One region of the Glaciecola sp. 1036 genome, then DNA from elsewhere that is predicted to be linked to it. Evidence: predicted binding sites of a transcription regulator. Region 1 holds the regulator's gene; each other region holds the start of a gene.
What was found. The regulator MetJ, encoded in region 1, represses methionine synthesis genes. The targets are predictions, from matches to a motif close to TAGACGTCTAGACGTCTA.
Positions count from the first base shown of each region.

Region 2: the regulator MetJ is predicted to act here: its motif matches at 3,438-3,455, upstream of ACNKW3_RS14225 (homoserine O-succinyltransferase).
Region 3: the regulator MetJ is predicted to act here: its motif matches at 4,940-4,957, upstream of metK (methionine adenosyltransferase).

Region 1 is NZ_JBLWFH010000007.1:72,071-78,581, forward strand. It holds gene metF (methylenetetrahydrofolate reductase) at 1-654, opposite strand, end outside; gene metJ (met regulon transcriptional regulator MetJ) at 792-1,097, shown strand; gene ACNKW3_RS11700 (DUF2959 domain-containing protein) at 1,129-1,782, opposite strand; gene pip (prolyl aminopeptidase) at 1,965-2,885, shown strand; gene dtd (D-aminoacyl-tRNA deacylase) at 2,892-3,329, shown strand; gene ACNKW3_RS11715 (YiiD C-terminal domain-containing protein) at 3,398-4,300, shown strand; gene rpoH (RNA polymerase sigma factor RpoH) at 4,343-5,194, opposite strand; gene ACNKW3_RS11725 (EAL and HDOD domain-containing protein) at 5,424-6,511, shown strand, end outside.
Region 2 is NZ_JBLWFH010000009.1:155,162-161,672, forward strand. It holds gene ACNKW3_RS14200 (chemotaxis protein CheW) at 1-576, shown strand, start outside; gene ACNKW3_RS14205 (ParA family protein) at 746-1,516, shown strand; gene ACNKW3_RS14210 (chemotaxis protein CheW) at 1,513-2,199, shown strand; gene ACNKW3_RS14215 (chemotaxis protein CheW) at 2,335-2,826, shown strand; gene ACNKW3_RS14220 (DUF2802 domain-containing protein) at 2,963-3,415, shown strand; gene ACNKW3_RS14225 (homoserine O-succinyltransferase) at 3,527-4,447, shown strand; gene ACNKW3_RS14230 (homocysteine S-methyltransferase family protein) at 4,461-5,510, shown strand; gene metH (methionine synthase) at 5,522-6,511, shown strand, end outside.
Region 3 is NZ_JBLWFH010000003.1:247,931-254,441, reverse strand. It holds gene gshB (glutathione synthase) at 1-608, opposite strand, end outside; gene ACNKW3_RS06125 (16S rRNA (uracil(1498)-N(3))-methyltransferase) at 686-1,414, opposite strand; gene ACNKW3_RS06120 (hypothetical protein) at 1,485-1,685, opposite strand; gene ACNKW3_RS06115 (mechanosensitive ion channel family protein) at 2,000-2,800, shown strand; gene ACNKW3_RS06110 (M48 family metallopeptidase) at 2,859-3,656, opposite strand; gene metK (methionine adenosyltransferase) at 3,698-4,849, opposite strand; gene epd (erythrose-4-phosphate dehydrogenase) at 5,154-6,173, shown strand; gene ACNKW3_RS06095 (phosphoglycerate kinase) at 6,186-6,511, shown strand, end outside.

The DNA of each region.
Region 1 (6,511 bases):
TAATGTTTGATAATTGGTTACCGGTAAAATGCCCGGGACTATATCCAAATCGATACCCGCAGCGGCGGCTCTATCTCGAAAACGTAAGAAAACACTAGTGTCAAAGAAAAACTGAGTAATAGCCTCAGTAGCACCAGCTTCGTTTTTACGTTTTAAATTCAATAAGTCGAATTGATCGCTTGGGGCTTCAGGATGTTTTTCAGGATATGCCGCAACAGATATATCAAAATCAGCCACTTCTTTTAGCAACTGCACCAGATCTACAGCGTACATATCTGGCTTATCCATACCTGAGGGTAAATCACCTCTCAACGCTACGATTCGACGGATACCAGAATCCCAATAATCTTTCGCAATCTGAACTAATTCTTCTCGGGAAGCATCTACGCATGTTAAATGAGGTGCAGTCGGGACACCGGTTTCTCTATGGATGCGTTTTACCACACTGTGAGTTCTGTCTCGTTCACCACTGTTTGCGCCATAGGTAACCGACATGTAACTGGGGTTTAAGGGTGCTAATCTTTCCACGGACTTCCATAAGGTGTTCTCCATGGCTTCACTTGAAGGTGGGAAAAACTCGAAAGATACATCGATATCGCGTAATTCAGAAAGTGATTGATTCAAGGCATCAATGCCTTGTGCGTAAGAAACCATGTTTAACCCTTATAGACGTTTAGACGTCTAAATTACGAAAATACCATCTAGACGTCAAGCAGTTTACACGTCTAGATTGATCTTTTTTTTATTCCAGTTAGAATTTTCATATAACAACATAAATTACGAATGACATTATGGCAGATTGGAACGGCAAATATATTCACCCTTATGCGGAACATGGGAAAAAAAGTGAACAGGTAAAAAAGGTCACAGTGTCTATTCCGATAAAAGTGTTGAAAGTGTTAACAGACGAGCGCACTCGACGCCAGGTGAATAACTTACGTCATGCAACCAATTCAGAATTGCTTTGTGAAGCTTTTCTTCATGCATTTACCGGTCAACCTTTACCGAATGATGACGACTTGCGCAAAGATAACCCTGAAAAAATTTCTGCAGAAGCAAGACGCATTATGGCAGAAATGAAAGAAGGCAAGTCTTAGCACAGCCATCATGCAAATCTAAGTCGAGTTTCTAGTTTTTTAACGACGCAATAAACTCGTCAGATTCTTTTATCGCTGCGCTCATTTGCTGAAGTAGAGTTTTGACATCTCGTTGAATGGTATTCAACTCTCCCTGCAATGCACCGATGGCGTTAGCGTTCAAATTATGTTTAAGATAAAGTACATTATCGTTTAATGCGGTTAATACAGGTGGCATACTTGCTTCAACCTTACGCATAGATTTCAGTAAATTTTGGTACTTTGCCTTGGTTGTGTCTAATTTCCTTTTACTATCACGACGTAAATTAGCATTTGAGATCTCATCCAACTCAGATTCCCATTCACGAAATAAAGAGCCAGCTACGGATTCGACTTTATCAATTCTTGTGGAAACCTCTTCTGCGGCTTCTTTACTTGCTTGATATTGGTCATTGAGCTCATTGTATACATCTTCTAGCTCCCCACCATCAAAATTGATTAAAGCACTGAATTCTTCTAATGCACTGGAAAACTGTTCTTGAGCTTCTTGTTGCGTTTCTTGAGCATCTTCAACTCTATCCACCAGAATATCGCGTTTTTCTATTCCTATGCTTTCCCACATATCGAAGTATGCGTCTTGAATTGTTGAGGTACAACTTGAAACCAAACCTAGACTTAATATGAACATAATTGCAAATAAACGCATTGCATAATCCTTGTATTTAACTATCAAATGGCCAAAAGATACTCGAGTTTGATGATTTAACGTTTGAGTTTTAAGTAAATTTATTGGTAATCTGAGTAAAGTGCTTTATTTATTCAGTAAATATACACCAAAACATAATCAATCTGTACCTCGATGAAAGGTTGAGAACAAAAGAGCATTGAATGCCATTTAGATCACTGAAAATTGATGTTTCAAATGAACATAAACTTCACGTAGAACTTGCAGGAAACCCTGACGGCATACCTTTCTTGTTTGTGCATGGCGGTCCCGGTGCTAGCATATCAAACTGTTATAAATGGCCTTTTGATTTAAATAAACACTTTGTTGTTGCCTTTGATCAAAGGGGATGTGGTCAATCAAAACCTTTTGCTAGCCTTAATGACAATAACACATGGGCTTTAATCGAAGACATAGAGAAAATTCGTAATCACTTACAGATTGAAACTTGGGGGGTATTTGGCGGTTCTTGGGGAGCTACCCTGTCTCTTATTTATGCGATCAAACATCCATCTCATGTGTCTAAACTGATATTAAGAGGCGTGTTTTTAGCAAGATCCAAAGATGCTGAGTTTTTTCTTACTCCAGAAGGCGCAGCTGCGCATTTTTTCCCCCTAGACTATCAAAAGTTTATTTCTGTCATTCAAGGAAAAAAAACAGCAGCTAATATCTTGCATGAGTACTATGGCTTAATGACAAACAGTGAGCTTGAAGTACGCAAAAATGCTTACCAACGTTGGTTTGCATGGGAGTTAGCGATTTCTCGCCTGATAAAAGAAAATATAGAGGTTATTCCTGACGCTAAATTTGTTGAAACTCTTGCATTAATGGAATGCCACTATTTAATCAACAATTGTTTTATTGAAGAAAACTACATTTTAGATAACTGTCATATTATTCAAGACATTCCCTGCGAAATCGTGCATGGTCGATATGATCTTGTATGCATGGCGAGTGGTGCAATTGAACTTGCCCAGCAACTTCCCAAAGCAAATCTTCACATAATTGAAAACGCTGGACACAGTGCCCTTGAGACACAAATTCGAAATAAACTCATAGATATAATGAGACAACATAATGAGTAGCAGTAAATGATAGGATTAATTCAACGAGTATCCCAAGCTCAAGTTGATGTGGCGGGGCAAACAATTGGTAAAATAGGTGCTGGCATCCTTTTATTGCTAGGCATTGAAAAAACTGACACCCAAACCGATATTGAAAAACTCGCTAAGAAAATAATGCATTATCGAATTTTTCCAGACCAAGACGGAAAAATGAATCTGAGTTTATTGGACACGCAAAAAGAACTGCTAGTAGTTTCACAATTTACTCTAGTGGCCGAGACCAACAAAGGCAATCGTCCTGGATTTTCAAAAGGGGCTTCACCAGAAGAAGGTAAACGTCTGTATGAGGCTTTTTTAGCACATATTGAGCAACAATATGGGCCTTGTGAGTGCGGAGAGTTTGGCGCAGATATGCAAGTTTCATTAATCAATGACGGCCCAGTGACCTTTTACTTTCAAACCTGAGGACAGGTGCAATTTGTTTACACAAACTATACAATATTCTACTTTGAATCACAGATGGATGTAACAGCTTGTTGATTGTGAACACACCGAAAACCGAAACGGAACTTGCGGAATACTTTGAATTTCGATGGTCTCATTTACGTAAACCTTGGGGCTTTCCTGAAGGGTCAGAAAAAGATGAATATGAAAGCGTTAGCGAGCACCGCACAATAAAAAATCAAATGGGTGAAATTGTTGCTTGTGGACGCGTGCATTTAAATACTGCCGAAGAAGCACAGATTCGTCATATTGCTGTGGAGACTACCTACCGACGTAAGGGAGTCGGTAAAATGATTCTTCAAGCCCTTGAATCGGTTGCAAGAGAGATGGGAGCTGAACGAGCAGTTACAAATTCTCGAGAAACCTCTATAGACTTTTTTCAAGATTGTGGCTTTGAAGTTATCGACGATGCACCCGAAGAATTAGGTAAATTAAAACGCAAACAAATGCGTAAGATTCTAAATGACCACAATGCATTAATTTTGCATCCTAAATGGTGCAAAGAGTTACAGGATACTTGGCACGAAAAAATTCCTATTACTGAGCACATGGGAATAAAACTCTACCAATATACTGAGCGCACTATAGAAACTCGCGCATCATTAAACAAAAACGTTAATTTACACGGCAGTATGTTTGCAGGTAGCATCTATTCTCAAGCCACATTAACCGGTTGGGGCATGATATTTTTGCAATTGAAACAAAAAGGACTGGATGGGGAAATAGTGTTAGGAGATGCTAATATTCACTATCACAAACCTATAACCATGCGACCTAGAGCAATTTGCAATATAGAAAGTGTGAGGACTAAATTCGCAATTTTAGAAAGAGGCAAAAAATGCCCTGTTTCTTTAAAAGTCGATATTTTAGACGGTGATCAGTCGGTCGCTGAATTCTCAGGACAATATTGGGTATTACCTCCCAGCCAATAAAAAAGGCAGCTCTACGCTGCCTTTGATATTTATTTATGAAGTCTAACGCATTGCTGCTTGTAGCTTTTTCATAGCGTTCTTTTCAATCTGTCTCACTCTTTCTGCTGACACTTCATATTCATCAGCCAGATCTTGTAAGGTCTTCTTATCGTCAGACAACCATCTAGTTTCAATTATATGCTGACTTCTTTCATCGAGCGTCTTAATTGCTGTGTACAGACGTTTAGTTGCGGCTGAATCCCAATCATTATCGATCACTGTTGATTCAACATCCGCAGATTTATCTTCAAGATATTGCGCTGGCGAAAAAGTCGTAGATTCGTCGTCATCATTCGATAAATCAAACGCTTGATCTTGGCTGCTCATTCGAGCTTCCATTTGCAACACTTCTTTGGTGCTAACACCTAATTCTTCCGCTACAGTCTGCACTTCGTCATGGGTGAACCAACCTAAACGCTTTTTCGCCTTACGTAGATTAAAAAACAATTTACGTTGCGCTTTAGTTGTTGCAACTTTTACAATACGCCAATTTTTAAGAACGTATTCATGAATTTCTGCTTTAATCCAATGCACAGCAAAAGACACTAAGCGAACACCTACAGTAGGATCAAATCGTTTGACGGCTTTCATCAAACCAATATTGCCTTCTTGAATTAAATCAGCTTGAGGCAATCCATAACCTGAGTAAGATTTTGCGATATGCACTACAAAACGCAAATGCGACATAACCAGCTTTCTCGCAGCTTCCAAATCACCTTCGTTTTGTAATCTCTCACCTAAACGCTTTTCTTCCTCGGCGGATAACATGTCAATACCAGATACAGCTTGCATGTAGCTTTCGATACTACCGCTCGCAGGTACTGATAGCGCAAATGATTGCATGTTTTGACTCATTGTTTCTCCAATTACTTAAGCTTTAAATTAAGACCAATTTTTACCCAGAAAGTTCCTTGAACCTTACATTTTAAGCGTATTTTTAACACATCTATTAAATATAAGGATTATTATATAAAATACAACCCAAATTCGCTATATTTTCCTGTGAACTCTAGTACAGTCACAGCTCATGATTTGCGATCGCCAGTTTGTATCTGTCCATAACGATAAAAGGTGTTAGTACATAATGTTTGCCTATGTTGCCAGACAAGCCATATATACGGTCGAGAAAGATGTTTTCGCTTACGAACTATTATTTAGAGACGGCAAGCGTAATTGTTTTCCCGACATTTCGCCCGATACAGCAACTAGTACTATGTTAACCGATAGCCATCTGAGTATTGGTTTGGAAAACATTACCTTTCAAAAAACAGCATTTATCAACTTCCATGAGGATACACTTTTATACAGGTTTCCTTCGACTTTAGATCCTTTATCGACAGTTATAGAAATCGTTGAATCGGTAAAAGTTACAGAAGCTCTGATTCAAGCATTAGAGCACGTTAGAGATTTAGGCTATTCGTTGGCCCTAGACGACTATAATTTTGATCCTAAGTGGGAGCCATTAATCCCATTAGTGAAATATATCAAAATAGAATCGTCGGTGGTGAGCAATGCCAATGATTTCGTACTTGGCAAAATCGAAAAACTTCTTACCGCGGAAAAAGTGCTGATAGCAGAAAAAGTTGAAACAATTGACGAATTTGTACTGCTGGAAAAAATGGGTTTTACACTTTTTCAGGGTTACTTTTTATCCAAACCTGAAATAGTCGAACACAAGAAAATAGAAGTAGCCCTTTCCTCAGTAATTGAACTTGTTGGTATTAGTGCTAAAGCCGAATTTGATTTTGATGAGGTGAATGAAATTTTTGAAAAAGATTTGGGCCTGTCATATAAATTAATGCGTTTTATTAACAACCCGACGCTCAATAAAAGACAGAAAATTAATTCTTTGGGACACGCACTAAAATTTTTAGGCAGTATCGAGTTAAAAAAATTCATTGCTCTGCTTGCCATCGCTAATTTAAAAGGTGATAAACCCATGGATTTAATCACCACCAGCCTTACACGAGCGCATTTTTGTAAGCGGCTTTCAGAATTATTAGCGTTTAAAGAAAATCCTCCCGAAGGATTTATTTTGGGATTATTTTCGTTAGTGGATGCACTTATCGATATTCCAATGCCCAAGGTCACCAAATCTTTGCCATTCTCTGAACAAGTAAATACTGCGCTATGTCAAAAATTTCAGTCGGATGAAAGCCCGCTAAGTGATTT
Region 2 (6,511 bases), on a different contig from region 1:
TTTGCACCTGGTTTCTCTACTAAAACAGAAATTAGTGATATCTCAGGCCGTGGTGTAGGTATGGATGTGGTGAAAACCAAAATCAACCAGCTCAATGGTACAGTTAACATTGACTCTAAATTGGGTGTAGGTACTACATTAGAAATTAAAGTACCTTTGACCTTGGCTATTTTGCCAACCCTGATGATAGTAGTTGGACAACAAACCTTTGCGTTACCTTTAGGTTCTGTTAATGAAATCATTAACATGGATCTAAAGAAAACCAATACTGTAGATGGTCAATTGACGATGATCGTTAGATCGAAAGCCATCCCATTGTTCTATTTAAATGATTGGTTAAATCCAATGAAACCAATCAAGGATAGAGCACAAGGTCATGTGGTTGTGGTTCAGATTGGCACTAAGCAAGTTGGGTTTGTGGTGGACAGCTTAATTGGTCAAGAAGAAGTTGTTATTAAGCCTCTGGATGCATTGCTTCAAGGTACTCCTGGTATGGCTGGCGCAACCATCACATCAGACGGTGGAATAGCGTTAATCTTGGACATTCCAAGTTTACTTAAGCGTTATGCCAGATAACCCAGATAACTACTAATTTTAGTCAATTAGTAACTAAGGCCGAATGCATTGTCATTCGGCTTTTTACTTTATGCTAGATAAATGCAGATTTGGTCCAAAAATAGCATTAGATTTATCAATACAGAGCAACTAACCAAAATTGTGTGTAAACACTTAGATTAAATATCCAATGAAAACCTGGACGATAGTCAATCAAAAGGGCGGTGTAGGCAAAACTACAACCGCAGTATCACTCGCTGGAAGCTTGGTTAATCAAGGCTATAAGGTGCTGATCGTGGATTTAGATCCCCAAGGCTCACTGACTGTCTACCTCAGAGTTAAACAGTCAGCAACAGTGGGTTTGTATGACTATTTTTTGGCACCAGATGATAAAAACGTGTCGGATCTTATCGCGAAAACGTCAATTCCTAAGGTTGACGTTATACCTGGATCAAAAACCTTGGCTACACTTGATAGAGAGTTTGGTAATGCTCAAGGTAAAGGATTGGTGATTAAACAGTTGTGTCGCTCCTTGATTGGCCAATACGATTATGTACTCATAGATTGTCCACCCGTGTTGGGTGTATTAATGGTCAATGGGCTAACAGCTGCTGATGTGATAGTTATCCCGACACAAACTGAATTTTTAGCCTTAGAAGGGCTAAAGAACATGCTGTCAACCTTGCAATTACTGCAACCCTTGTTAAATAGCCAAGCAAAGATAAAGATAATCGCCACTATGTTTGATAGACGTTTAAAGGCTTGTCAGAAAGCATTTTTAATGTTGAAAGAAGCACATTCAGAGATGCTATGGCGTGGCTACATCCCTGTGGATACAAAATTCAGAGATGCAAGCGAAAAAGGTCAACCTATTAATTTATTAAACCCAGCGTCAAGAGGCAGTTTTGCTTATGACAAATTGTCGAATGATTTAGTTAATCTAAGCTTAAAATCCTTATGAATAAAACATCAGAATCTCAAGTGTTACAGGATTACTTTTCTGTATTAATTACTCCCGCTGAAGAACTAAAAGCATTAGATAATGCCGCCAGTTTATTGCAAAACGCCCAACAACAATTACTCAATGAGCAAGTGCAAGCTGAAACATCTGAGATAGTAAATCAAGAATCTGATCAGAATCTGAATGTTGAGCAATATCTCGAAGAAAATTTAATAGCACTGAAAGAGCGTTTGCCAGTGAGATTTCAGGCTTTGTTTTTTAACTTAGCAGGTGTGACACTTGCCTTACCGTTAGTTGAACTCGGTGGAATCCATAAACTAGATAAAGTCACTTCACTACCAAGAAAGCCTGAGTATATTTTAGGACTTATGGTAAAAGGGGAAGAAAAATTTCAATGTATTGACACCGCCAGGTGGATAATGCCAGAAAAATATTTAAGCCTTAAACAAGAAATTCCGGCTTATAAATTTGCAGTGCAGCTGGGTAAAACAGGGTATGTACTTGCTTGTGAAGCAATAGAGGATACCTTAGAAATTTCTCAACATGATATAAAGTGGCGAGACAATGGCAAAAAGCAACCTTGGTTTGCTGGTACGGTGAAAGAAAAAATGTGTGCCCTTGTAGATGCTGAAGAACTGGTAAAACTTCTGAGTAATCCAAGCACATCTAAGGCGCTTGCTTAACTTTTGTCGAATTTTATTGCAACAAATCCAAATCTAGGCTTTAGAAGCTGATAAATATGCCGATACTCATATTAAGTTAATTAGATATCGTTGCTATACATATCAAAAACACTATTGATATACGGAGTAATTTTTATGTCAGAAGAAAGAGCCACTGCGACTGCCGCAGATCCAAATGATGAGGTTCTTCAATGGGTTACTTATCGTTTAGATGAGGAAACCTATGGTATAAACGTAATGCAAGTACAAGAAGTATTGCGCTATACCGAAATTGCGCCAGTACCCGGAGCGCCTAACTATGTATTAGGTATCATCAACCTTCGTGGTAATGTTGTGACCGTTATCGATACTCGGGCAAGATTTGGACTACCGCCTGCTGATATTACGGATAATTCACGTATCGTTATAATTGAATCGGATGAACATGTCGTTGGCATTTTAGTGGATAGTGTTGCAGAAGTCGTCTATCTACGCTCTTCAGAAATTGATAGTGCGCCAAATGTTGGCACAGAAGAAAGTGCTAAATTTATCCAAGGTGTAAGCAATAGAGGCGATGAGCTGCTTATTCTGGTAGATTTGAACAAGTTATTGTCAGACGACGAATGGGATGATGTTATGGGCTTATAGTCCAGAATATTCGTTTCAACAAAAATGAATTATGAAATAAAGCCGCTTAGGTATTGCCTTTGCGGCTTTTTTATTGAGTAAATTCAATGTTCATGTTTATACTGATAATACCTTTAACTGTTATGTATTCAGTTTCATGTCCGAACAATATTGGCTTATCACCTTCTCTTCAATCATTCTGCTATTATTGGTAATTATATTTATTCTATTTGCTTACACTAGGAATACCAAAGCAAAACTCCTTCAAAGTGTTGGTCTTATTGATAATTTACATAAAATGCTTCAGCAGTTAGAGAAAAGACTCGCCACTGCCGAAACCAGTATTTCAGCGTCAAAATCTTCTGTTGATGCATCAGATTTACAGCAACGAGTGTTGGAATTGGAACAGCAGCACCAAACCGTTGAAAGTAAAATAGCGAGGTTCGAGGAAAAAGTGATCGATCTTCAAGAAAGAGATCCGGAATTAAAGCTTTATGCCAAAGCAAATAAATTGGTCGCCGCTGGTGAAGATTTAGAAGATGTAGTGGCGGCAAGCGGGCTTCCAAGAGCCGAAGTTGAAATGCTTTTTGATGTGCACAGAAGAAAATAATCAATAAATTCAAATAAACGTATAGACGTCTAGACGTAAATTCTTGACATTTGTCTCAGTATGCAGACAATAGCCGCATGTATTAGATGCTAATTAGTCGGTTTTATCAGTATGCCTATTAAAATACCCGCAGAATTGCCCGCGTTAGATGAGTTACTCAACGAAAACATTTTCGCTATGGATAACGAACGCGCGCTTAAACAAAATATTCGTCCGTTAGAAGTGGGTATTTTGAATCTAATGCCAAATAAAATTGAGACTGAGCTACAAATCTTACGCATGCTCTCAAACACCCCCTTGCAAATTAATATCGATTTGATTCGTATCGATGATACTGTGCCCAAACATACACCTGTGTCACATATGAATGCGTTTTATCATGTATTTGATGAAGTTAAAGATAAAAAATACGACGGCTTGATAGTCACAGGCGCTCCTCTTGGTACCCTGGAGTATGAAGAGGTTAATTATTGGGACAAAATGGTTGAATTGATGGATTGGGCTAAACGTCACGTACAATCTACTTTGTATTTATGCTGGGCAGCCCATGCTGCACTTTATCATTTTTATGGCTTGCAACGTCAAATAAGAGAAAATAAGCTCTCAGGCGTTTATGAACATCAAGTGCTAGAATGTAAACATGAATTAATGCGTGGATTTGACCCTATTTTTTGTGCACCACATTCTCGAGTAGGTGAAATTCTTTTACAAGATTACGTGTCAGTAGAAAACCTTAAAGTGTTGGCAAGTTCAGAACAAGCTGGGGTTTATTTATCGGCTACACAAAATGCTAGAATGGTATTTGTCACTGGGCATCCAGAATATGATCCCAATACCTTAGATTCTGAATTTAAGCGAGATCAGCAATTGGGGTTAAATCCGAGTATTCCTGAAAACTATTATCAGCAGGATGATCCCAATAATGATATTATAGTGCGTTGGAAGTCACACGGAACACTATTGTTTACTAACTGGTTAAACTATTGTGTTTACCAGAGTACGCCGTTTGATTTAAATGAATTGACTGAGTAAAAAAGGAACGCAATTGGATAAGTTAGTACAACTGCAAACCGCGGCTAACGAAAGAATTTTACTGCTTGATGGTGCAATGGGTACCATGATTCAGCAGCATAAATTAGAAGAAGCTGACTATCGCGGTAGTCAATACAAAGATTGGCATTGCGACCTCAAAGGCAACAATGACCTATTGGCTATTACTCAACCAGAGATTATAAAACAAATTCATTTAGCCTATTTAAAAGCCGGTGCCGACATTATTGAAACCAACACTTTTAATGCTACCGCTATTTCCATGGCTGACTACGACATGCAATCAGAAGTAGTAGCGATTAATAAAGCAGCAGCTAAATTGGCCAGAGAAGCTGCGGATGAAATGACACTGCAAACCCCTGAAAAGCCAAGATTTGTGGCAGGAGTTCTTGGTCCCACAAGTCGAACGGCGTCAATTTCTCCCGACGTAAATGATCCGGGAAAACGTAACGTAAATTTTGATCAACTAGTCGAGTCTTACCGTGAGGCAACAATTGCCCTAATCGAAGGACAAGTTGATCTTATTATGCTCGAAACAATATTTGATACCCTTAACGCCAAAGCTGCAGCCTTTGCCGTAATGCAGGTGTTTGAAGAGATGCAAATCACTTTACCAGTAATGATTTCCGGTACAATTACCGATGCGTCTGGAAGAACTTTATCTGGGCAAACCACTGAAGCTTTTTATAATTCATTGCGCCATGTAAATCCGTTTTCATTTGGCTTGAATTGCGCCCTTGGTCCTGATTTGCTTAGACAATATGTGGCAGAATTATCCAGAGTATCTGAAGTTTTAGTATCTGCTCATCCAAACGCAGGGTTGCCCAATGAATTTGGTGAGTATGATATGGATGCTGACGAAATGGCCGCCCACATCAAAGAATGGGCAGCTAGCGGCTTGGTGAATATCGTAGGCGGATGTTGTGGTAGCACTCCTGAGCATATAGCTGCAATTGCGCGCGTTACTCAAGGTGTAAGGCCGCGCAAGCTACCCAAAATTGATACACGTATGCGGCTTTCTGGCCTTGAACCTTTTGTCCATTAATTGAGCTTAAGATGACAAAACAGATTTCAACCTTTGTAAATGTAGGCGAACGAACCAATGTCACCGGTTCCGCCATTTTTAAACGCCTTATACTATCAGAAGACTATGAAGCGGCTTTAGATGTCGCACGTCAGCAAGTAGAAAATGGCGCGCAAATTATCGACATCAACATGGACGAAGCCATGTTAGATTCCGAAGCTGCTATGGTAAGGTTTCTTAACCTTATTGCATCAGAGCCTGATATAAGCCGAGTCCCCATTATGTTGGATTCGTCCAAATGGACGGTTATTGAAGCCGGTTTGAAATGCGTGCAAGGCAAGGCAATTGTCAACTCTATAAGCCTAAAAGAAGGCGAAGCACCATTTAAAGAGCAAGCAAAAAAAATCAAACGCTATGGTGCTGCAACAGTTGTAATGGCGTTTGATGAAAAAGGGCAAGCTGACACTCAAGCGCGGAAATTTGAGATTTGTAAACGCAGTTACAATATTCTGGTGAATGAAATAGGCTTTCCACCAGAGGATATTATTTTCGATCCCAATATTTTTGCCGTGGCGACTGGGATTGAAGAACACAATAACTACGCTGTCGATTTTATTGAGGCAACCCGATTAATTCGCCAAAACTTGCCTCACTGTCATGTTTCAGGCGGGCTATCCAATATTTCGTTTTCATTTCGTGGCAATAATCCAGTGCGCGAAGCTATGCACTCGGTATTTCTTTATCATGCCATTCGTGCCGGAATGGATATGGGAATTGTGAACGCTGGTCAATTAGAAGTATATGACGAAATTCCAGCGGAATTAAGAGAAGCCGTTGAAGACGTCATTCTTAATCGTCGTGATGACGCCACAGATCGCCTTTTAGAAATTGCGCCAAATTATCAAGGGGATGGCAAAGCTGCCCAGGTGGAAGATCTGGCTTGGCGAGAATTGCCCGTCAATAAACGCTTAGAACATGGTTTGGTCAAAGGTATTACTGAATATATCGAGCAAGACACTGAG
Region 3 (6,511 bases), on a different contig from region 1:
GGTACAAAGCGCTGAAACATAGCGTGACGTTGACCCTTGTTGGTGAGTATTTCGATTACAACTCCTAAGTTTAAGCCATCTGTTTTCACGCGAAATATTGACGTCCCGCCCATGCCGTCTAAAGGCTTACAAATTATGTCGCCATGCATTGAATGAAAGGCTCGAATCTGCGTAGCATCTGCAGTGACCAAGGTATCTGGAATTAACTCAGGATACAATGAGGTAAATAATTTTTCGTTAAAATCTCTTAGTGCTTGGGGTTTATTAACGATTAAAGAACCTCTGTTTTCAGCTAATTCTAAAATCTGAGTCGCATACAAAAACTGGCTGTCAAAGGGGGGATCTTTGCGCATCAAAATTGCGTGCATTTGTTCCATGGGAATAGTTTTTGTTTCTACTATTTTATAATAATCTGTTGGCTGATCTTGAAGACTTACTTGGCAAACTTTAGCGAAAGGCACCCCATTATTGATTGTGAGATCTTCAATTTGCATGTAATACACATTATGCCCTCTTGATTGGGCTTCTAACATCATTGCAAAGCTTGTGTCTTTCTTGGTGTTGATGGCGTTGATGTCGTCCATAACGAAACCAATATTAAGTGACATGAAAATTTCCTTTAACAATTATTCTTTGAATATAGTGGTATTAGATATACGTTTTACAAGGACATTCTGATCCTAAATTATATATCACCGTGCAAACTTTGCAGAATGCTCATTGCAACAACAGTCGCTGTCTCAGTGCGAAGTATTCTCGGACCTAGGTTGACACACATAAAGCCTCGTTGCTGAGCATTGTAGACTTCTTGATCAGTAAATCCGCCTTCGGGCCCAATGGTCAACAAAAATCCCTTTGAATTTTTCTTTACACCGCTTAAATAATGGGTTGCGCCAGGGGCCAAAATAATTTTTTCCATGCCAGTTTGAGTCGCGAGAAGTTGGTTGAAGCTAATCGGCATATTGACATGTGGTACAAAATTTCGTCCGCTTTGCTCACAGGCTGAAATAACAATTTTTTGCCATTGTTCTACTTTCTTTTCCCACCTTGCATCATTTAATTTTACGTTACAGTTTTCCGACAGTATTGGGCTAATCTGACTAACTCCCAATTCAACAGCTTTTTGTAGTGCATAGTCCATACGATCCCCCTTTGAAATACATTGGGCAAGGTGAATCTCGGCAGGGCTTTCCACTTGTAAACTGATTTGGGAATTGACTAAGACCGTTATTTTGCGTTTTTGTGCTTCAATTATTTCGCAAGGATAATCGCATCCGTTTCCATTGAATAACACAATAGGCTGACCAACTTTAGCGCGCAATACGTTGCTAATGTAGTGAGTGAGATCATCTGGGAGGGTTATTTCAGCGTCTACAGTAATGACATCGCTGTAATAGAATCTTGATATTCGCATGTAATGTAAAAGGGCTTACTAAGTTTGAATATCGCATAAATACCAAACTCAGTAAGCCCTGTCGAGATTACTATGCCACTTCTTTGACATTTTTATCTATTTCTAAGTCGTTAGATAATTTTTCAGATTTTTCAGATTTTTCAATTGTCGCGACGTTTGAATGCCGACGAGCATATCTCGTGTTTTTACCTTTTGGTTCCGTGAGACAAAACACCAAAAGCCCTGTTGTTAACACAAATAACAGGGTCACTATAATGACAACAGCTTCCATACTTACACCTCTCTCTCAAGTGTCAATTTTTTATACACCTTTACAGTGCAAATTTCAAGTGCAAAAAAAGTTGTAATGTATATAATTTTCTACGACCATAAGTAGGCATTACCTACGGATGTGCAAACAACAAGCAATTGGGATTTAACAGTCATTTTCTATTCTTCATAATGACTGACACACTACATAAAAAGGATAATACTGCCATGTTTAATTTCAAACTTCAGGATTCAGCCGGTGCTGAAGAAGCTGCAGAAGAATCATCTGCATCAGTTATTGATACAGTCACTAATATGAATTCTTCAGATATTGAAATGTATTTTAACGATTACATTGTGCCATTTGCGCTCAATGTTATTTTAGCCATCGTTATTTATATTGTGGGTAAAATTGTTGTTAAAGTATTAGTGAGTGTTCTAGGAAAGGTCCTTTCCAAATCTAAGTACGACGACATGCTAGTCGCGTTTTTAATGGCAATTGCTAATGCGCTATTAATGCTGTTTGTCATTATTGCAGCATTAGGCCAACTAGGTGTTGATACGACTTCTTTAGTCGCAATTTTAGGTGCTGCTGGTTTAGCCATTGGTCTATCTCTTCAAGGCTCTCTTTCTAACTTTGCTGCTGGCGTTATGTTACTTGTGTTTAAACCGTTTAAGTCGGGTGATTTTATAGATGCAGGTGGTGCTACGGGTGTAGTAGATAATATCAGCATATTCACCACCACTATGCACACAGTTGATAATAAAAAGGTGATTGTACCTAATGGAGCAATTTACGGTGGTAACATTACAAACTTCTCTGCTATGGATACTCGCCGCGTCGATATGACCTTCGGTGTTAGTTATGACGACGATATTAAGAAAGTGAAAGAACTTTTAATTGAAATGATCAACGCAGATGAAAGAGTATTGCAAGATCCTAAGCCAGTGGTTGCACTGCACTCACTAGGCGACAGCAGCGTTAACTTCATCGTAAGACCTTGGGTAAAAGCAAGCGATTACTGGGGTGTGTTATTTGATTTTAATGAATCAGTTAAATTACGCTTTGATAAAGAAGGTATTTCAATCCCTTATCCACAAATGGATGTGCATGTGCACAAGCAAAAAGGGGAATAAGCCTCAAATTAAAAAAGCAGTTCGTTTGAACTGCTTTTTTTTGTGCTTGTAATTTATTTTACCGACATTTTGGCCTGTCGCTGGTTTTGTTGTAAATAGCCAGAGCCGCATCCATGTTTTGCTGAAGGTTCTGAATTCTTGTAGAAGGTGCAGGATGAGTTGATAACAACTCAGGTTGTCTGGCGCCACCAAGTGACGACATTTTTTGCCAAAGAGAAACTGATGCCTTAGGATCAAAGCCTGCTGATGCCATCAAATCAAGACCAATAAGATCCGCTTCACTTTCATGAGTCCTACTAAAAGGTAATGATATTCCCACTTGAGTCGCCAAACCTAGAGCGCCCATTATTGTGGCAGAGTTGGCGACTTCGTTTGCTTCTAATACTTGGGCAGCAACTTGTTGTCCCATTCCAATGAGGGAACTCTGACTCATCCGCTCGTTACCATGTTGTGCAATAACATGACCGACCTCGTGTCCAATTACTGCGGCTATTTCAGCTTGAGTAGTCGCGATTTCTAACAGACCTGTGTACACGCCAATTTTGCCACCTGGCAAAGCAAAAGCGTTTGCGTCTTGCTCATCGAAGACCACAACTTCCCATTCTCCGGCGAACACAGAATCTGGGAGTTGAGCCGTTATTGCATCCGCTATACACTCGATGTATCGGTTGGTAGAAGGCGTTGTACTCACTTTTTGTTGGCTTTTCATGGCATCAAACGCTTGTTGACCAGAATTGGCAAGCTGGTCACTAGAAAATAATAACAATTGATTTCTGCCGGTGGGCGAGGTCGCACATGCAAAAAGTGACGCTGCAAGGCTAATACTTACAGCGATTTTAGTCATCCTGTTCAACATAGGTATCCTTGTAAACCTAAATCAATAATTACGATCTACGATTATATCCCAGCATCGGATTTTAATATTGACGCTTTGTCGGTTTTTTCCCAAGGGAACTCTTCTCTTCCAAAATGTCCGTAAGCGGCAGTTGGTTGATAGATTGGTCGTTCAAGATCGAGCATTTTTATCAATCCATAGGGACGAAGATCAAAATGTTGCTTCACTAACTCAGTCAGTAATTCTTCGCTGACTTTGGCGGTGCCAAAAGTCTCAACACTGATTGATGTTGGTTCAGCCACACCTATGGCGTAGGACACTTGAATTTCACACTTATCTGCTAGTCCCGCAGCGACAATATTCTTAGCAACATAGCGACCTGCGTAAGCGGCTGATCTATCTACTTTTGATGGATCTTTACCAGAAAACGCACCGCCACCGTGACGGGCCATACCACCGTAAGTATCCACAATGATTTTACGGCCAGTTAAACCGCAGTCGCCCATAGGACCGCCAATTACAAAACGGCCGGTGGGGTTTATGTGATACTTGGTATTTTTAGTTAACCACTCAGCGGGTAAAACAGGCTTGATAATTTCTTCCATTACAGCCTGTTGGATAGTGTCGTTATCTACGCTGTCACAATGTTGGGTAGATAAAACTACCGCATCAATACCCACAGGTTTACCATCTTCATACACAAAGGTGACTTGGCTCTTGGCGTCAGGTCTAAGCCAACTTAAAGTTCCATTACGGCGCATTTCGGCTTGTCTTTGTACCAATCTATGAGCATAAGTAATAGGTGCAGGCATTAATACATCAGTTTCGTTACTCGCGTAACCGAACATTAGGCCTTGATCGCCAGCGCCTTGTTCTTCAGGCGCTGATCTGTCGACACCTTGATTAATATCGGCGGACTGTTTTCCTATGGCGTTTAAAACCGCACAGGACTCTCCGTCAAATCCCATATCTGAATGCACATATCCAATGTCCAATACTGTTTTCCGAGTGAGTTCTTCAATGTCTACCCACGCAGATGTATTGATTTCACCACCTACTAAAACCATTCCTGTTTTGACAAAGGTTTCGCAAGCCACTCTGGCTTTAGGGTCTACTTTTAAAATAGCGTCTAATACGGCATCAGATATTTGATCCGCTATTTTATCCGGATGCCCCTCAGATACAGATTCAGATGTAAATAAACGAGTCGTCATAAAATTTCCCTGCAAGTTTTAGCTTTAGCATTCACACGATTAAGTCGTCTATTGTAGGGGGGAAAATAAAATTTTACCAGTATTTACTTCTAGACGTCTAAAAGTCTATTTAAAAAAGCTCTAATAAGACCTATTTCGAATTTTTAGTTTGTTTCGGTGATTAATTTTTCCCTTACTTTCAAGCGATATTCATTCTGCGAATAGGGACTACAAGAATAAATAATTGAAGATAGAATTCGCTTAGTACACAATATCGGTCTCTTAATCTTGGGTTAGCCAAGATCTTAGTTTTGGATGTTGTTGAATGCTTAAAATCGGAATCAATGGTTTTGGTCGTATAGGGAGAAATGTACTCCGCGCTTTATATGAGCAAGACTATAGAGAGCATGTCAAAGTAGTCGCAATCAATGAAATTGCGCGTCCTGAAGCCATTGCCCACTTGTTACAATATGACACTGCCCACGGCCGATTTTCTGCCAAGGTAAAAAGTGAGCATCAATGTCTTATTGTTAATCAAGACAAAATCAACTTATTGCATCAAAAAGATATTCGTCAAATCAATTGGGGCGCTTATGATGTGGATATTGTTTTGGAATGTACTGGCGTATATTCATCCAGAGAAAATGCTCTGATGCACATTGCCAATGGCGCAAAAAAAGTGCTTTTTTCGCAACCCTGCTCGGATGATATGGATGCAACTATTGTTTTTGGTGTCAATCATAATGAATTAAGTGCTCAAGATAGAGTGGTGTCCAATGGTTCATGCACCACCAACTGTATTGTGCCAATCATACAGATTTTGGATGATGCTTTTGGGATTGAAAGTGGCACTATTACCACCATACATGCTTCAATGCATGATCAGCAGGTCATAGATGCCTATCATGATGATTTACGTAGGACCCGAGCTGCTAGCCAATCTATCATTCCTGTAGATACTCGTTTAGCCAGAGGAATTGAGCGTATCTTACCTAAGTTTGCCAACAAATTTGAAGCTATCGCGGTGAGGGTACCGACCATTAACGTTACGGCGATGGACTTAAGTGTTAGCTTGTTATCTGACGTTAATGTGCAGCAAGTTAATGCAGCAGTGCAAGCCGCTCAATGTCATTTCCCTGATAACATTGTGGATTACACTGAGTTGCCCTTGGTGTCAGTGGATTTTAATCATGATCCACATTCATGTATTGTTGATGGCACACAGACCAGAGTGAGTCATAAACGTTTAGTAAAAACATTAGTGTGGTGCGATAATGAATGGGGTTTCGCAAACCGGATGCTAGACACCGCACTACACATGCATAGATTAAATTATACAGATTAAAAGGAGATAAAAATGCCGATTACCTCAATGAGCGATAAAGACCTTAAAAATAAACGAGTGCTCATTCGACAAGACCTGAACGTTCCTATCAAAGATGGAAAAATCGGCTCCGATGCACGCCTTAGAGCATCTCTCCCGACGATTAAGTTAGCACTGGAAAAAGGTGCAGCCGTGTTAATAATGTCTCACCTAGGTCGACCTACAGAAGGTGAATACGATGCAAGTTTTAGCTTATCACCTATCGCGGATTATTTGTCTGAACACCTTAATGTAAAGGTCAACTTTGTTAAAGATTACCTTGATGGTGCAAACGTTGATTCAGCGCCAGGGCAAGTCAC